3 regions of the Comamonas sp. Z3 genome follow, and region 1 is predicted to be linked to each of the others. Evidence: riboswitches for the same ligand, from Rfam matches in the RefSeq annotation. Region 1 holds a riboswitch; each other region holds the start of a gene.
The links. A riboswitch is a leader RNA that binds a small molecule or an ion and turns the genes downstream of it on or off. The one in region 1 is predicted to bind glycine.

Region 1 (5,979 bases):
GTATCCGGGCCCAGGGCCAGCACCAGCATCGGGGCTTCGGCCAGGGTCTGGCCCTGGGCATCCTGCACTTGCCAGAGCTGGCGCAGCGGATCGCGCAGCAGCCTTGAGGCCGAAGCATGACCTTGCCAATGAATTCCGGGGGATTGCAGCAGCGCCTGCACCAGTTGTGCAGGGCGCACCCAGCCCGCCTGCTCATGCCAGACAGCCTGGCTGTCTGCAGGCAGATGGGCCGCAGCCAGCTGAGCCGGCTGCACGGGCGCGCTCCAGTGCAGACCCCAGGGGTAGGTATCGCTTCCGGGCTGCAGCCATGACCTGGGCAGATGGGAAGGCTCGTTCAGGTCGTGTTCGAGCACCCCGCCATGAGCCCAGTCTCGGGCAGGCTGCAGTTTGTTTGCCTGGCTCAGTTGCTGCAGATTCTGTAGCGTTGTGCGCACGCCGCTTCTGGACAGGCGTGACAGGACGCTGTCGTCGGGCGAAATATGCGGGCAGAACAGGCCGGCAGGCAGGCCCGAGGCCCCTGCAGCAGGCGCGGCCGCCGCATCCAGTACGGTCACTTCCCAGCCACGCCTGGCCAGGCTGGCGGCGGCGGCGGCACCGGCCAGACCCGCACCCAGCACCAGACAGCGACCGGCCTGGCTCACCGGCGCAGGCAGGCCGTCGCTGCGATGGCGCGGTTCCCAGGCCGGGTTGTAGGCCGCATGCAGGTTATGGCGCTTGGGTGGCACGCCGGCGCGCTTCTTGACTTCAAAACCCTGAGCCTTGAGCGCCTGGCGCACATGTCCGGCTACGCACCAGGTGGCCAGCCGGGTGCCCCGGCGGCAATGGCGGGCAATGTTCTTCATGGCGTCTTCGTCCCACATCTCGGGGTTGAGCTGGGGAGAAAAGCCATCCAGGTACACGCTGTCTGCCGTCAGCTGCTGCTTGCGCAACATGGTCTTGGCGTCGCCTATATAGAGCGTCAGCAGCACCTGGCCGTCGTCGAACGAAAGGCGGTGCACGCCGGGCAGCAGCCCCCACCATTGCGCGGCCAGCTGCTCGCCAAGCGGACGCAGTGTCTCGTCGGCGGGCAAGGACTTGAGCAGATCCTCGCGCGAGACCGGGTGGGCTTCCACCGAGACAAAATGCAGCATGCGCGGGCGTTTCGGGTCGGCTTTCCATGCCGCCCAGGTGACGAGAAAGTTCAGGCCCAAGCCGAAGCCGGTTTCCAGAATGCGCCACTGAGCCGCATCGGCCCAGGCCGCAGGCAGACCGCAGCCGCCGAGAAAGACCTGTCGGGCCTGGTCAAGGCCGCCCAGCTCGCTGTGATAGCGGTCGCCAAATCGGGTGTTGTAGGGGGTGCCATCCGGCATCCATGTGATGGGTTCAGACATGGAAAGTGAAACTACATGGGTAATGCATGGCGCAGTCTAGGTCAGAGCAGCCAAGCAAGGGCCTAGCGGCCCCGCCGCCCCGCAGCGATGGCTGCGTCCCCCTTCTGCGCAGCAAGAGAGGGGGAAGGCGCACAGCGCCACAGGGGGAGTCTCGATCACTCCCAGCGCTGCTGGTAAGAGAAAACTGGCAGGCGCCACTTGAAACGAATCGCGGCCAGACGGAAGGCCAGACCGCCTGCAAAACAGACAAGGGTGCTGATATTGGAGCTTACCTCCAGATAGCGCAGGCCCAGGAACATCAGGCATACGGACAGCGACACGCTGGCATACAGCTCGCGGCGGAACACCACGGGGACCTGGTTGCAGAGCACGTCACGCAAAATGCCGCCGCTGATGCCGGTAATCATGCCGGCCATGATGATGACGATGGTCGGGTAGCCCAGTTCCAGCGCGGTATTGCAGCCGATCAGCGAAAAGGCGATCAGGCCCATGGCGTCCAGCAGCAGAAACACCTGCTTGAGGCGGTGCATATGGCGGGCGATCACCGTGGTCAGCAGGCCGAAGCTGATGACCAGATACACATATTCGGGGTGCTGAGTCCAGCCTATGGGGTAATGGCCCAGCACCATGTCGCGGATGGTGCCACCGCCCAGCGCGGTGACGAAGGCGATGACCACGACGCCAAAGATATCCATATTGCGCCGGCCTGCAGCAAGGGCGCCGGACATGGCTTCGGCGGTAATGGCCACCAGATAGATGACCAGCATGACGGTGAAGTTGGAGGCCTGGAACGAGTCCAGCAAAGAGATGGAGGGAAGCATGAAGGCACTTGAAAATAGACCAGCCACTCGCATCAGCGGGAGTGTCCGGCTTGCCTCTCCCGCTGTCCTTTTACCTGAGAGTTGCACATGGGCGCCTTCGCGGTGCGCATGCTTGCCCCTTCGGTGAGCCCTGCAGACTTGTGGTCGCGGGCTGCTCTCCAGTTGGCGATATCCGGGTCCTGTCAGACCCACCTGCGGTACTTATTGCCTGAGCGATTATGGGAGTTTGCGCCTTCGGCGGGAACCGTTGACAGGTTCCGCTCTCCCGCGGGATGGGCGCGATTCTAGCCAGTTCCAACGACTTTATTCGGGTTAATACCTGTATCAATTGGGTTTGAGCGGTCTTGCGGCTGTCAGCCTCGGTGCCCCTGGGCTGCCTGGGCGCGCCCTTGCTCTCACCGGTTGGCTGTTCGGCAGCCCGCAAGAAAAAAGCCCCGAGGCCTGGGCCAGGGGGCTTGGTGTCCAGGTCGACCGAACTTACTCGGCGCTGGGAGGCACGTAGCCTGCTGCGGCATCTGCGCCGCCGCCAAAGAAATGGTTTTCCATCTGGCGGGCCAGGTATTGGCGGGCACGGGCATCGGCCAGGTTCAGGCGGTTTTCATTGATCAGCATGGTCTGGTGCTTGAGCCAGTCGGCCCAGGCCTGCTTGCTCACGCTTTCATAGATGCGCTTGCCCAGTTCGCCGGGGGCAGGAGGGAAATCCAGGCCTTCAGCGTCTTGACCAAGCTTGATGCAGTGAACGGTACGTGCCATGTGTAGGGTCCTCTTGGTTGATCTCAGATGTTTGGGTAATAACAAACTGAAATCTTAGTAGTTTGAGTTTTAAGAATGCGGCTCAAGAATGCGCAGCAACGGGGCAGAAGCCCGTTATCCATTCACTCCAAGAACACAGTCCAATGAAAAATCGTCGCAACTTTATCAAGTTTCCTCTGGCTGCCGGTCTGATTGCTGGCTTGACCCTCTCGGCTCTGCCCACATTGCCCGCTTTTGCGCAGACTGGCGTGCAACTGCTCAACGTCTCCTACGACCCGACACGCGAGCTCTATGTGAACTACAACCAGGCGTTCGCCAAGCACTGGAAGGCCACGCAGAATCAGGATGTGACCATCAAGCAGTCGCATGGCGGCTCGGGCAAGCAGGCACGCTCCATCATCGACGGCATCGAGGCCGACGTGGCCACGCTGGCCCTGGCCGGCGATATCGACGCCCTGGTCAAGAACGGCAATGTCAAGGCCGACTGGCAAAAGCGCCTGCCGCACAACAGCGCGCCCTACAGCTCCACCATCGTGTTCCTGGTCAAAAAGGGCAATCCCAAGGGTATCAAGGACTGGGACGATCTGGTCAATCCCGGCATCCAGGTGATCACGCCCAACCCCAAGACCTCGGGTGGTGCACGCTGGAACTATCTGGCGGCCTGGGAATTTGCCAAGCGCAAATACGGCGGCGATGCACAGGCCAAGGACTTCATCACCAAGCTCTACAAGAACGTGCCCGTGTTGGACACCGGCGCGCGCGGCTCCACGGTGACCTTTGTGCAGCGGGGTCTGGGCGATGTGCTGCTGGCCTGGGAGAACGAGGCCTATCTGGCGCTCAAGGAGTTCGGCCCAGAAAAGTTCCAGATCGTCGCACCTTCGCTGTCCATCCTGGCCGAGCCTTCGGTGGCCGTGGTCGACAAGGTGGTCGATAAAAAGGGCACGCGCACCGTGGCCGAGGCCTATCTGAAGTATCTGTACTCCGAAGAGGCCCAGCGCATCGCCGGCAAGAACTTCTACCGTCCGACCGATGCCAAGGTGGCCGCCGAGTTCGCGAGCCAGTTCCCCAAGCTGGAGCTGTTCACCATCGACAAGGCTTTTGGCGGCTGGGCAGCGGCAGACAAGGCCCACTTCGCCGATGGCGGCAGCTTTGATCAGATCTACACCAAGAAATAAGAGAAACGCAGGACGGGAGCGCGATGAGTGCTCCTGTCTTTGCAATGACAAAAAGATAGAGCCAAGCCCATGTCGATTTTGCTGATTGCCGGTAGTCCCTCGCAGCCCTCGCGCTCCAGTGCCCTGCTCAATGCCGTGGCCGTGCGTCTCCAGGCCCAGGGTCTGAACACCGAGTCCGTGCTGCAGCTCAACCAGCTGGACCCTGCAGCCCTGCTGCATGCCCGCTTCGATCATGCCGAGATTCGTGCCGTGACCGAGCGCGTGGCCCGGGCCGATGCGGTGGTGGTGGCCACCCCCGTCTACAAGGCAGCCTATAGCGGTCTGCTCAAGGTCTTTCTCGATGTGCTGCCGCAGACCGCGCTCAAGGGCAAGCTGGTCCTGCCCCTGGCCACGGGCGGCAGCCCCCACCATATGCTGGCGCTGGACTACGCACTGCGCCCGGTGCTGCAGTCGCTGGGAGCGCGGCATATCCTGCCGGGTATCTATGCCACCGACCAGGGCGTGCCGCTGCTGCCCGAGGGCGGTTACGGCCTGGCTCCCGAGATTGCCGAGCGCGTCGAGGATGCCGCCCAGCTGCTGGCCACCGACCTGCGCCGCAGTGCCCAGTGGGCAGCCGCCAATGACTTTGAGAGCATCGCCTTCGCCGATGTGCGATGTAGCGTTTGAATTAACGCCCCCCTGAGCTGCCACGCGGCTTCCCCCGAGGGGGACGACAGCCTCGCTGCGGGGGCCCTTGCTTGCTGTCCTTTGATGGGGCGGTGCCCATTTCCCCATGTCTCTTTTTTTGATAGCAGTCCCCGCACTGAGAAGGCCGAGCTGCGCCTGAAATCAGGCCAAGAGATGCCTGAAGTGTGTGGACTGGGAACTCCAAGGATTGATTTCTCATGACCGATCGCAACAACACTTCATCGGCTATTTCGTCGCAACTGCCAAGTGCCTCGCGCCGCCAGTGGCTGGCGGGGACGGCTGTTTCTGCCCTGGCCCTGGCTTCGGGGCGTCTGCATGCGCAGCAGGGCAATGGCACGGCAGGCGCCCCGCGCGTGCTGCGCGTGGGCCATCAAAAAGGCTGGTTGTCGATTCTCAAGAATCGCGGCACGCTGGAAAAGCGCTTGAGTCCGCTGGGCGTGGCCGTGCGCTGGGTCGAGTTCAACGCTGGCCCCGTACAGCTGGAGGCGCTCAATGTGGGCTCCATCGACTTCGGCGATGTGGGCGAGGCTCCGCCGATCTTTGCCCAGGCCGCCGGTGCACCCCTGGTCTATGCCGGTGCCACCGTGGCGCGGCCCGGTCTGGAAGCCGTGATCGTGCCCAAGGGCTCGCCGATCCGCAGCGTGGCCGACCTCAAGGGCAAGCGCATTGCCTACAACAAGGGCTCCAACGTCCATTACTTCCTGGTCAAGCTGCTGGAAAAGCATGCTCTCAAGTACGGCGATGTGCAGTCGGTCTTTCTGGCGCCGCCCGATGCGCGGGCCGCCTTCGAGAAGGGCTCGGTCGATGCCTGGGTGATCTGGGATCCGTTCCTGGCCTCGGCCCAGAAGACCCTGGATGCGCGCTTGCTGGCCGATGCCAGGGGCGTGGTCAACAACCGTGCCTACTACTTCACCTCGCGCGACTATGCAAGCCGCAATGCCGATGTGCTGCGCATCGCGATCGAGGAAATCGCCGCCATCGATGCCTGGGCCAGCAAGAACAAGAGCGCAGCAGCGGCAGAGCTGTCGCAGATCCTGGGCCTGGACACCGCCGTGACCGAGCTGTATCTGAACCGTACCGAATTCGGCACCAAGGCCGTGAATGCCGAAATCCTGGGCGAGCAGCAAAAGATTGCCGATACCTTCTTCGATCTCAAGCTGATCCCCAAGAAGC
Region 2 (5,979 bases), on a different contig from region 1:
CTCGGCCTGGTAGGGTGTGTAGGCTGTGTACCAGGCGGGATTCTCGAGGATGTTGCGCAGGATGACGCCCGGCGTGTGCGTGCCGTAGTAGCCCTGGCCGATAAAGCTCTTCAGCATCTGGTTCTTGCTGGCGATGGCCTTGAGTTCGGCCAGCGCAGCGGCTTCGGTAATCGGCGCCGGAAGATCCATGGGCCTGGCGCGGGCGATGGAGTCGGGCATCACATCGCGAATCAAGGCGTCCAGCGAGGGCTTGCCGATGGCGGCCAGCATTTTTTGCTGCTCCTCGGCGTCCGGGCCTATATGACGGGGGATGAATTCGTGGCTGTTTTCCAGCGCTTGCAGCGAAGCGACGGGGGCGGGAGGCGACATCAGCATGGGAGGGACCTATTCTCAAATACTGTGACTGACGGTTTGCATGCCAGGCATGCGTGAATGCCGTATGCCTGAAGGCATGCGGCCGGTGCTTCAAGCAGCGCTGGCCTGTTCCAGCGCGGTGTTCATCAGGGCCAGGCGTTCACTTTCCTGGTCGGCATACTCCCAATCGGGATATTTGCTGCGTGCCACGGTGTTCAGCCATTGCTGGCAGGCCAGGGCAAGCAGTGCCTGCTGGTGCAGATCGGCATCGATGCTGCCGGTGATCTTGAACTGGCCAAAGGCCGTGGCCACGTGGGCGCGGCAGACCGAGCGCAGATAGCTCTGGTTCATGTCGTCGCTGGCCAGCCATTGGGCCTTGGCCGCATCGTCATGAGCCAGCATGTCCTCGGGCACTGGCAGATCCCAGTCGCTCAGTTGCTGGTGCAAAAAACGCAGCGCCTTGGCGGGCTTGCTGCCCGTCTGCTCCTGGTACCACTCTTCAAGTGCGGCCAGTGTGTCGCTGCCGTCATCGTTGCCGAAGGGGCTGAAGTCGTCACCGCAGTCGTAGTAGAAGTCCTGGGTCGCGATGCGCACAAAGGCCGGGTGGCTGGTCTCGCGGGCGAGACCGACTTCCGGATCGTCGAAATACTGGATGGTGCTCATGGCTGCATGCAAAAACGGCCTTCGCAGAGCGAGGGCCGTTGATACGCTTAGTTGTCCTTGGCGAAGTCGTTGTAGGCGGTCTCTTCCATCAGACCTTCGAGCTCGCCCACATTGCTCATCTTGACCTTGAAGAACCAGCCTGCGGCCAGCGGGTCGCTGTTGGCGAGCGACGGGTCATCGCGCAGGGCTTCGTTGACTTCGACGATCTCGCCGGTCACGGGCATGTAGACATCGGCAGCAGCCTTGACGGACTCGACCACGCCTGCGACATCGCCGGCCTTGAAGGTGGAGCCCACGGCAGGCAGATCCACAAACACCACATCGCCCAGCGCATCCTGTGCGTGTACGGTGATGCCGACGATGGCGGCATTGGTGTCAGCGGCGTTGATCCACTCGTGTTCTTTGGAATACTTGATGCTCATGAAAAGCTCCAGATGGGGGATTCAGGGGAATCGGGTGTTGTTTGAGAAAGGTCCAGATCGCACTTTAGCGGTGTTCTGGCCGCTGTTTGGCAAACTGGCCCGTCTCATCCGCGGCGGCAGACCTAGCCGCGGTAGTAGCGGGTGGGAACGAAGGGCGTGGCGACCACTTTCATGGGCACGGGCTTGCCGCGCACCATGGCGAAGATTTCCGTATCGATGGCAGCGTAGTCGGGCTCGACATAGGCCAGCGCCACGGGCTGGTTGAGCGTGGGGCTGAGCAGGCCGCTGGTAATGTGGCCGATATGCTGCCCGTCCATGTTCTCCAGCACAGCGGGCTCGCGCACGGGAATGCGCTCCAGCGCAATCAGGCCCACGCGCTTGCAGCGCAGCGATTGCGGGTTCTGCAATTGCTCCAGCACGATGGCTGCACCGGGAAAGCCTCCCTCGCGTTCGCCGCCGCTGCGGCGCACCTTCTGCATGGCCCAGTTCAGCGCGGCTTCGACGGGCGTGGTGCTGGTGTCGATGTCGTTGCCATACAGGCAAAGTCCGGCTTCAAGGCGCAGCGAGTTGCGCGCGCCCAGACCGACGGGCGCCACCTCGGGCTGGGCCAGCAGCGCTTCGGCAAAAGCTGTTGCCGCTTCGCCGGGCAAGGAGATTTCAAAACCGTCCTCGCCCGTATAGCCGCTGCGCGTGATGTAGAGCGCATGGCCTTGCCAGTCGAAGTGATTGCCGGTCATGAAGACCAATTGCGCAACACCGGGAATCAGGCGCGAGAGTGCCGCAGCGGCTTGCGGGCCTTGCAGGGCCAGCAGGGCGCGCTCGGGCAGAGGGATGACCTCGCAGCGGTTGGCGATGCGGCTCTGGATATGGGCGATATCGGCCTCTTTGCAGGCGCCGTTGACGATGAGGAACAGATCTTCGCCACGGTTGACGAACATCAGGTCGTCCAGAATGCCGCCTTGCTCATTGAGCAGCAGGCCGTAACGCTGTTTGTGCTGTCCCAGGTCCATGACATCGACGGGCATCAGCGATTCAAGCGCGGCGGCGGCATCGGGGCCACGCAGCAGCAACTGGCCCATGTGCGAGACATCGAACAGGCCGGCGGCCTTGCGGGTGTGCAGGTGCTCGGCCATCAGGCCTTGAGGGTATTGCACGGGCATGGCGTAGCCGGCAAACGGCACCATGCGGGCACCCAGTTTCTGGTGCAGGGCAAACAGCGGTGTGGAACGCAGATCGGAAGAGGTGTCAGCAGCAGTCACAGGCAAGCGCTCCGGTGGTCAAACCAAAATGAGTGGCCATGCATGGCTGGGCCATGCGTGGCGGGCTTGCCCTGCTGTCCGCTTTACCTGAGAGATTCACCGCCCTTGCTTTCGCGGGCAGTTTGCTCCTTCGGTGGATGTCGGCGCACATACGAAATGACGGCCTTCATCTCTCTCCAGCAAGGGACGCTGCAGGTTTGCACACCTTGCAGCGCTTGTCAGTCCTTTTGCCTGAGCGTTTTGACACCGGGTGGGGGTCTGCGCCTTCGGCGGTGCGAGGCAGCTTCAAGCTGCAGGCACTCTCTCCTGACGTTGGCAATTCTAGCGGTGGGCAGGGTGCCTGCACCACCGCAATGAGTGGATTTTGGGGTTTTCGAGCACAGATCGTCTATCACTGAGCTTGCGCTCTCACTGCGGGTCTGTGTTCATGGTGGGCGTGCGAGGGGCGTCGACTTCTTGGCGCGGAAACACCAACTGATAGGGCTGCTCGAAGCAGGACGTCACAGGCTGGCCCTGGCGCATGCCGGGCTTGAACTGCCAGCGTTTGAGCGATTGCAGTATGGACTTCACGATGCGTGGATCGGCATCGGCGGGCTGGTATGCCACACGGCCGAGCTGACCTTGAGCTGTGACTTCCAGACGGAAGACCACCGTGGTCTCCAATCCGTTCGGAAACCAGTGGGCGCTGATGAAAGGCGTGGTGTGGCGGCGTGGACGGGGTTGCTGGTCGAGCTGGGCGGGGGGCGTGCAATCTGCATTGATCCAGGCGGGCCAATTTACGGTTTGGCCGCCGGAAGCGGGGGCGGAGTCAGCCTGGGGCTGCAGGGGAGTGATGTCGGCCGCCTTAGGCGCCATGGCAGGGTTGCCGGCGCAGGCACTAAGCAGCACTGCTCCCAAGACGGCCGCGCATGCAGCAAGACAGCGTGAGTGGCGTGAAATATGCATGGCGGCATTCTCGGTCATCCCCGGTCGATTTTCGGAAGCGCTCCCGATGTGTGCTGTTCAGCCTGGGTCCGGCCGGCCTTGTCCAGGGTTTGTCTTGCGGGGTCAAACGCCATGTCCGGAGGAGGCAAAACAGATTTTTTGCCGCAGATAGGATTATGACGTTCATCAAAGAACATTTATCCAAGGAGACAAAATGCCCGAAAAAGCCACGAACGAATTTTGGAAGAATCTGAAGCCGATTTCTGATTGCTTTCAGCCCGATGCGCAGCCGGAAGTTTATATACAGAACGCGCCCACTGAGGACGAGCGCTATTATGTTCCATTCTCAGAGACTGTATTGTCCCGCCCTCTCTGGATTTCTCCATCGCAAAACAAATGGTGCGATATTCTGATGGCCAAGGAAGCGGGTCTGGTCAATCGGCATTACCACCCGCATGAAGTATTTGCCTATACCATTTCCGGGAAATGGGGTTATCTGGAGCATGACTGGACGGCCCGTGCCGGTGATTTCGTCTACGAGACACCGGGGGAAGGCCATACCCTGGTGGCCTATGAACATGAGCAACCCATGCGTGCGTTCTTTATCGTCAAGGGGCCGCTGATCTGGCTCGATGATGACGGAAAGCCGGACGGATATTTCGATGTTCACAGCTACATAGAGCTATGCCGAAAGCACTATGAAAAAGTCGGCATAGGTGCAGATTATGTGGACACGCTTTTTCGATAGCTATCTGAAATTGGCTTGAAAATGCATCAGATGAAAGGCGGGATTTTCTGAATAATGGAATAACCCGCCAAAAACGGAATGGAGAGAGACATGAGACATCGAGATGAAGCCCTAAAAATCGGGTGGGTGAGCTATGAAAACAAGCTGCTGCTCATTCTGTTTTTCACTTTTGGTATCGTTTTTTTTGACCGCCTGGCATTGTCGTTCTTATTTCCTTTTGTCTCCAAGGAACTGGATCTGAACAATGCCCAGCTGGGTATGCTTTCGTCGATCCTGGCATTGGCATGGGCGGCTTCCGGTGCATTCTTCGGGGCCTACACAGACCGCAAGGGCAAGCGCAAAACGGTGCTGATTCTTTCGGTACTGATGTTTTCGCTGTGTTCGGCCTTGTCGGGTCTGGTGGGCGGCTTTGTGGGGCTGTTGTTGTTGCGAGCGATGATGGGTTTGGCGGAAGGGCCGATACTGCCGCTGTCGCAGACTCTGATGGTCGAAGCCTCTACGCCGAGCCGTCGCGGCCTCAACATGGGCTTGCTGCAGGGCTCGTCTGCGGGCTTGCTGGGCGCCGTGATCGCACCGCCGGTGATTGTTGCGCTGGCCGTGGCTTATGGCTGGCGCACTGCGTTCTACCTGACCTGCGTTCCGGGGCTGATTGCCGCAGCGCTTATCTGGCGCCATGTGCGAAGCACAGATAGCAGCGGCCAGGCCGAAGCCGTGCCGACAGGCTCACGCTGGGCTCTGCTGCGTGAGCGCAATATCTGGCTGAGCGTGCTGATCAGCTGCGTCTTCATGGCCTGGTTCGTAATCATCATCTCTTTTGCGCCGACCTATCTGGTCAATGCCAAGGGCTTCGAGCCGGGCACGATGAGTGCGGTCATGAGCTGCATGGGCGTGGCCTGGGTCATCTGGGGTTTCGCAGTGCCAGCCATTTCGGACCGGGTAGGTCGCCGTCCTGCACTGATCTTCTTCTCCTTTGTCGCGGCCTGCTGTCCGATGGCTTTTTTGCATGTGCAGTCACCGGCGCTGTTGGGCGGCTTGCTGTTGCTGACTTACACCGGCCTGGGCTGCTTCACGCTCTTCATGGCCACGATTCCGGCGGAGACCGTTCCGCGAGCGGCCATGGCCACGGCCTTGGGGATGATCATGGGTTTTGGCGAGCTGCTTGGTGGTTTCGTCGCCCCGACGCTGGCCGGGCTGGCAGCCGATCGGTGGGGACTTGATGTGGTGATGTGGGTGGCGGCTGCGGGTGCTCTGCTGGCGGGCATGCTTTCCCTGGGGCTGATTGAAACAGCGCCCAGGCGCGTTGGCAGCGGCTTGCTGGCTGCCGCATTGAAGGAGTCGCAGGCATGAAAGCTCTGAAATGGCATGGCGCTCTCGATCTGCGTCTGGAAGTCATCGAGCGCAGGCCCTTGAAGGCCGGAGAAATCCGCATCGAGGTGGCGTACTGCGGGATCTGCGGCAGTGACATGCATGAGTATCTGCACGGGCCAGACTCGATTCCGGTCAATGTCCCGCATCCCTTGTCCGGTCGTGTTGCGCCCATCGTCATCGGTCACGAATTCTGTGGCACGGTGGTGGAAGTGGCAGCAGATGTGAAAGTGCTCGGCGTTGG
Region 3 (5,979 bases), on a different contig from region 1:
GCGCGACGGGCGCATGCCACAGTGCAAAGTAGCTTGGCGCCGCAGCGGAGTTGGCCCAGATCAGGGCGAAGGCGGCGGCCAGCATGAGCACCATGCCGGCAAAGGACTCGATATGCAGCAGGTGCGAGATTTGCGCCTGCACGCGTTCGGTGGCGGATTGCAGCGCGGGGATGCGGGGTGAATTCTGGGATGCAGAAGGCGCAGGGGCCTGCACAAGTGTTTGTGGGTCCATGTGTCGGTAGGTGTCTGAAGTCGTCTGCCGACAGGCGTATTGCACCCGAGCCCATGCCTCTTGGTGCAGTCAGCACTGCAAACGACTGGCGCGCTGGCGGCCCGACCTGCGCATGAACATTCACCTGCCATCGCCACCTTGTGTGACGGGCACCCAGTTGAAATTGTAGCTAAAGATGCAGCAATGGTCTGGATATGGGGTTTATTTGCGGGGAAACAGACCTCGCCATCAGGACGGTTGCCTCTCGCGCTTCGCGTCGCCTTGGCTCAAGCGGGTGGACTGCACGAATCACGTCAGCGCCGTCTGGCAGCCGGCGCTATGCTGGCGCGCTAACGAAAGAGAAGGCGTGTCATGTCGGGCATAGGAATGGAATATCTGTGGGTGGGCGTGGTGCTGTTTGCTGCGGCGGCGCAGACGGTACGCAACACGGCCCAGCGCTCGCTGACGGCGCAGGTCGGCACGCTGCCGGCCACGCTGGTGCGCTTTCTCTACGGCCTTCCGTTCGCCGCCGTCTATCTGCTGGCGCTGTATGTGCTGGGCGATCCGTCCCTGGTGCTGCCGAAGTTCAGTGCCGCCTATCTGGGCTGGATTGCGCTCGGAGCCTTCTTTCAGGTCACGGCCACGGCGGCCTTGCTGATGGCCATGAAGGAGCGCAACTTTGCCGTGGCGGTCACGCTGTCCAAGACCGAGGTGCTGCAGGTGGCCTTGTTTGCCGCCATGTTCCTGCACGAGCTGCCGACCCGCCTGGCACTGCTGGCCATGGTGCTGGCCACGGTGGGCGTGCTGATGCTGTCGCTGCCGCCGCGCGGGCAGCTCTTCACGCTCTCGGCCTGGACCAGCAAGTCCTCGGTATACGGTCTGATCTGCGGCGCCTGCTTTGCGCTGGCCACGGTGGGCTTTCGCGGCGGCGCGGTCGAGATCGCAACACTGGGCGTGAGCTCGCCCTGGCTGTCCGGGGCCTGGGGCGTGCTGATCGCGCAGACCATGCAGTCCGTCGTCATGAGCGCCTGGATTGCCAGAACCCATGAGCAGGGCCTGCGCCCCATCTTCAAGGCCTGGCGCATCTCGCTGCTGGCCGGCAGCATGGGCGCTGCGGCCTCGCTGGCCTGGTTCACCGCCTATGCCATGCAGGGGGCCGCTGCCGTGCGCACCCTGGGCATGGTGGAAGTGGTGTTCAGCTATATCGTCTCGCGCAAGGTGTTCAGCGAGAAGCTGTCGCTGACGGAAAAGCTGGGCATGGCGCTGATGATGCTGGGACTGGTGCTGATCTGTCTGCAGCTCTGATTTCAAGAGCTGCTTGCGCTTTCCAATGTTCATTTTCAAGGTAAAAAGTCATTGAAATTAAGCATGGAAAGGCGCAATAAGCTCCTGAAAAAATAGCTTCTTGTAGCGACGGTGCGCGATGCCGCGCCTGGCTTGTTGGTGCAGTGCCTTGAACCGCTGTCAGGCGCTGGCGGTGGTCAGCGTGGCCGGCCGGGACTGTCTGCTGGCGCTGCCCATGGACTGCAGCACGAGGTCGCCGACCATGTCGGCGGTGACGGCAGACAAGGTCCAGCCCAGATGGCCGTGGCCGGTGTTGTAGAACACGCAGGGCTTGATGCCAGGGCCCACGCGCGGGAGCATGTCCGGCATCATGGGGCGCAGGCCCGCCCAGGGCACGACGCTGCGCGTGCTGACGCCCGGGAAGCACTGCTGCACCCATTCGATGAGCGGTCGGATGCGGTCGGCGCGGATGTCCTTGTTGTAGCCGTTGAACTCCGCCGTGCCGGCCACGCGAAAGCGGTCCTCGCCGAGGCGGCTGGTGACCAGCTTGGTCTCGTCGTCCAGCAGGCTCACGACGGGAGCTGCGGCGCGGCTGGCTTCGTCCTGCAGATTGACCGTGATGGAATAGCCCTTGACCGGATAGATGTTGACGCTGTCGCCCAGCTGGGCGGCCATGGCGCGGCTGGCCGTGCCCGCGCAGACCACCATGGCGTCGAAGGTCGAGGTCTCGGCCTCCAGACCCTGGCGTACGGTCACGCTGGCCTGTTTGCCGTTGCTGTCCACCGACACGATTTCCTGGCCGTAGCGGCATTGCACGCCCAGTCGCTCGCAGGCGGCGGCAAGGCCGCTGGTGAACTTGTGGATGTCGCCGGTGGAGTCGCTCTCGGTGAAGTAGCCGCCATAGAAGGTTCCGGACAGGGTCGGCTCGATGGCCTTCATTTCATCGGGCGTGACGGCGCGGCGCTCCAGCCCGCCCAGGGCGAGCAGCTGCGAGACCTTGCCCGCATGTTCGAAGCCGTCGCGGTCGCGGTAGATATGCAGGATGCCCTTTTGCTTCAGATCGAAGTCAATGCCTTCGGCGGCTGCCCATTCGAACAGGTGCTCGCGTGCCGCAATCGCCAGCCTGGCGGTCTCCACGGTGTTCTTCTGGTAATGGGGGATGGCGGCGAGAAACTGGCAGAACCAGGAAATCTTGTGCCAGCCGGGCTTGGGGTTGAGCAGCAGCGGAGCATCGCTCTTGAGCATCCACTTGAGGCCTTTGACGATGGTGGACCAGTGGGTCCAGACCTCGGCATTCGAGGCCGAGAGCTGGCCGCCATTGGCGAACGAGGTCTCCATGGCGGCATAGCGCTGTTTCTCGAACAGGGTGACGGAAAATCCGCGGCGTGCGAGGGCGTAGGCGGTGGTCACGCCCGTGATGCCACCGCCGATGACGGCGATTGTCTTCATGATTCAGATTCCAGACACGTCAAGGGTGGAGCCCGTGCGCAACATGCGCAACGGACGCCCCCTCTGTTCTGGACCTGAGAGATTCACGAGGCAGCACCCTGGGGCGCTGCTCGCTTGCTCCTTCGGTATGTCCGGCGGACGATGGCGTCCGGACATTCTTCAGAGTGTGTGAAAGCGATGCCGATCCTTTGGCCTGAGAGTTTCCGGGGCGGTTGCTCCTTCGGCGCTGCATGCGCCAAGTTTGCGCTGCAGTCTCTCTCGGCATCACCGGGCTGAGAGCCTGTGGACGAATGTAGGAAGAATGGCGGCGCCTGGATATACGGGTTTTCTAGACTTCTGCACCGGGGCAGGCCGTGCTTCGTTTCTTTTATTTGATAGCGGCTCACGCCTGTTTTTGAAAGACTTCCTTATGTTTTCATAAGGAAAGTAAATTTATTCAAGCGCAAGCAGCTTCCGAATTCATAGCGTCAAGCGCTGTCAAGTGCCGCTGAGCAGCCCCAGAGTCAACCCCTGCATTGACATGACGGGCCATGGTCGGCGGTGGATTTGGGCAAAATATCGTCTTTGCCTGTCAATGGGCCCGGCGATATCACCGCTTTGCCATTGAAGCGCCCGACCGGGGTGGCTGCCGATTCAGGATGCAACTGGCCTATCCGCCATGGCGTTCTGCTGTCATGGCTTCGTTCCTTTGTCCTTGTTGCCCGCGACCGTCATGGTCGCCTTTTTGCGTTGCCTGTCGCAGCGCCTGCGGGATGGTTGGGTGTTTTGTCCGGACGGGCGCAAACCATTACAACAAGACATTTATGTCCCAACCCAACTCAAGCCAGCAGCTCGCGCCGACTGGCGATGGTGACGATAACCAGCCCCGCTTGCACCGGGTGCTCAAGCAGCGCCACCTGAGCATGATCGCCATTGGCGGCGCCATCGGCACGGGCCTGTTTGTGGCCTCCGGCTCGGCCATCGCCCAGATCGGCCCGGGCGGTGCCGTGCTCACCTATCTGCTCATCGGCATCATGGTCTACTACATCATGACCAGCCTGGGCGAGCTGGCCGCCTTCATGCCGGTGGCCGGTTCCTTCTCGACCTATGCCTCGCGCTATGTGGATCGCGGCTTCGGCTTTGCGCTGGGCTGGAACTTCTGGTTCAGCTGGGCCGTGGTGGTGGCGGTGGATCTGGTGGCCTCGCAGCTGGTCATGGCCTACTGGTTTCCCAATGTGCCGGGCATCCTCTGGAGCGGCCTGTTCCTGCTGCTGATGGTGGGGCTGAACGCGTTTTCCGCGCGCGGTTTTGCCGAGGCCGAATACTGGTTCGCGCTGATCAAGGTGCTGGCCGTGGTGGCCTTTCTGATCACCGGCGTGCTGATTCTGTTCGGCATCATCAGCAACGGCCATGTGCCCGGTTTCGAGAACTGGACCACGGGCGATGCGCCATTCGTCGGCAATTTCGCGACCTTTGTGGGCGTGGCCATGATCGTGGCTTATTCCTTCCAGGGAACGGAGCTGGTGGGCGTGGCGGCGGGCGAATCCGAGAATCCGCGCGAGAACGTGCCGCGTGCGATTCGCCAGGTCTTCTGGCGCATCCTGCTGTTCTATGTGCTGGCGATTGTCGTCATCGGCTTTCTGATTCCCTATACCGATCCGCAGCTGCTGCGCACCGATGTGGCCGATATCGCCGTGAGTCCGTTCACGCTGGTGTTCCAGCATGCGGGTCTGCTGTCGGCGGCCACGGTGATGAATGCGGTGATCCTGACCTCGGTGCTGTCGGCCGGCAACTCGGGCATGTATGCGGCCACGCGCATGCTCTACAACATGGCAACCGAGGGCAATGCACCGCGCATCTTCTCCCGGCTGACCCAGAACGGCGTGCCGCTGGTGGCCTTGATCGGCAGCACGCTGGTCGCCAGCCTGTGCCTGTTTTCCTCGCTCTACAGCCCGCAGGCCGTCTATATCTGGCTGCTGAACCTGGCCGGCATGACGGAGTTCATCGTCTGGCTGGGCATTGCCGTCAGCCACTACCGCTTCCGTCGCGGCTATGTCATGCACGGCCATGATGTGGGCCTGCTGCCCTACAAGGCCGGCGCCTTCCCCTTCGGACCCATCTTTGCCTTTGTGCTGTGTCTGGTGGTGACGCTGGGCCAGAACTACCAGGCCTTCCTGGAAGATCGCATCGATTGGGGCGGCGTGGTCTCGACCTATCTGGGCATTCCGCTGTTCCTGCTGTTCTGGCTGGGTTACTGGCTGGTCAAGCGCAAGACCTGGATCAGCTATGCGGATATGCGCTTTGACGAGCTCGAAGACATCAAGCAGGGCAAGGTGTCGTCCTGAGGCGGTTTGAGCCTTCCCCTTCTCCAGGCGGGTAGGGGTAGCGGCAGGGGCCGGCGCTGCTTGCTGTTTCCCGGTGCCCGTGTGCTTGTTTGACGCATGGCTGCTGTCTCTTGCCAGCGCAGGCAAAATCGGCACTGTGAGCGATCTACCCACCAGCCCCGAGTCCAGGCCCAGGCGCATAGCGCATCTGGACATGGATGCGTTCTACGCCTCCGTGGAGCTGCTGCGCTACCCGCAGCTCAAGGGGCTGCCGGTGGTGATCGGCGGCGGGCGGCGCAGCTTTGACGAGGAGCTGCTGGCGCGGCATGCGGGGCGGCCGCTGTCCGAGATTCCGGTGGCGGATTTTCCGCTGCTGCGCGATTACACGGGGCGCGGCGTGATCACCACGGCCACCTATGCGGCCCGGCAGTTCGGCGTGGGCTCGGCCATGGGCATGATGAAGGCCGCCAGGCTGTGCCCGCAGGCGATTCTTCTGCCCGTGGACTTTGCCGAGTACCGGCGCTTTTCGCGGGCCTTCAAAGAGATCATCGTGTCGATTGCGCCGCTCATGGAAAACCGTGGCGTGGACGAGGTCTACATCGATTTCACCGACGTGCCTGGCGGCCAGCGCGAAGGCGGACGCGTGCTCGCCCGGCTGATCCAGAAATCCATCTTCGACGCCACGGGCCTGACCTGCTCGGTCGGTGTGGCGCCCAACAAGCTGCTGGCCAA

Region 2: linked by a shared signal. The riboswitch ahead of gcvT (glycine cleavage system aminomethyltransferase GcvT) and the one ahead of FSY59_RS23215 (trimeric intracellular cation channel family protein) in region 1 are both predicted to bind glycine.
Region 3: linked by a shared signal. The riboswitch ahead of FSY59_RS07240 (D-amino acid dehydrogenase) and the one ahead of FSY59_RS23215 (trimeric intracellular cation channel family protein) in region 1 are both predicted to bind glycine.

The regions. Positions count from the first base shown of each region.
Region 1 covers NZ_VOQU01000008.1:325,366-331,344, forward strand. The annotation lists gene mnmC (FAD-dependent 5-carboxymethylaminomethyl-2-thiouridine(34) oxidoreductase MnmC) at 1-1,349, opposite strand, end outside; gene FSY59_RS23215 (trimeric intracellular cation channel family protein) at 1,526-2,191, opposite strand; glycine riboswitch at 2,244-2,363, opposite strand; glycine riboswitch at 2,377-2,469, opposite strand; gene FSY59_RS23220 (oxidative damage protection protein) at 2,669-2,944, opposite strand; gene FSY59_RS23225 (sulfate ABC transporter substrate-binding protein) at 3,088-4,119, shown strand; gene ssuE (NADPH-dependent FMN reductase) at 4,189-4,785, shown strand; gene FSY59_RS23235 (sulfonate ABC transporter substrate-binding protein) at 5,004-5,979, shown strand, end outside.
Region 2 covers NZ_VOQU01000005.1:142,200-148,178, forward strand. The annotation lists gene gcvP (aminomethyl-transferring glycine dehydrogenase) at 1-375, opposite strand, end outside; gene FSY59_RS15970 (MolR family transcriptional regulator) at 466-1,017, opposite strand; gene gcvH (glycine cleavage system protein GcvH) at 1,065-1,439, opposite strand; gene gcvT (glycine cleavage system aminomethyltransferase GcvT) at 1,562-2,698, opposite strand; glycine riboswitch at 2,763-2,888, opposite strand; glycine riboswitch at 2,908-3,017, opposite strand; gene FSY59_RS15985 (energy transducer TonB) at 3,107-3,553, opposite strand; gene FSY59_RS15990 (2,4'-dihydroxyacetophenone dioxygenase family protein) at 3,837-4,370, shown strand; gene FSY59_RS15995 (MFS transporter) at 4,461-5,717, shown strand; gene FSY59_RS16000 (2,3-butanediol dehydrogenase) at 5,714-5,979, shown strand, end outside.
Region 3 covers NZ_VOQU01000002.1:564,193-570,171, forward strand. The annotation lists gene nhaA (Na+/H+ antiporter NhaA) at 1-232, opposite strand, end outside; gene FSY59_RS07235 (DMT family transporter) at 584-1,516, shown strand; gene FSY59_RS07240 (D-amino acid dehydrogenase) at 1,676-2,944, opposite strand; glycine riboswitch at 3,116-3,215, opposite strand; gene FSY59_RS07245 (amino acid permease) at 3,748-5,268, shown strand; gene dinB (DNA polymerase IV) at 5,462-5,979, shown strand, end outside.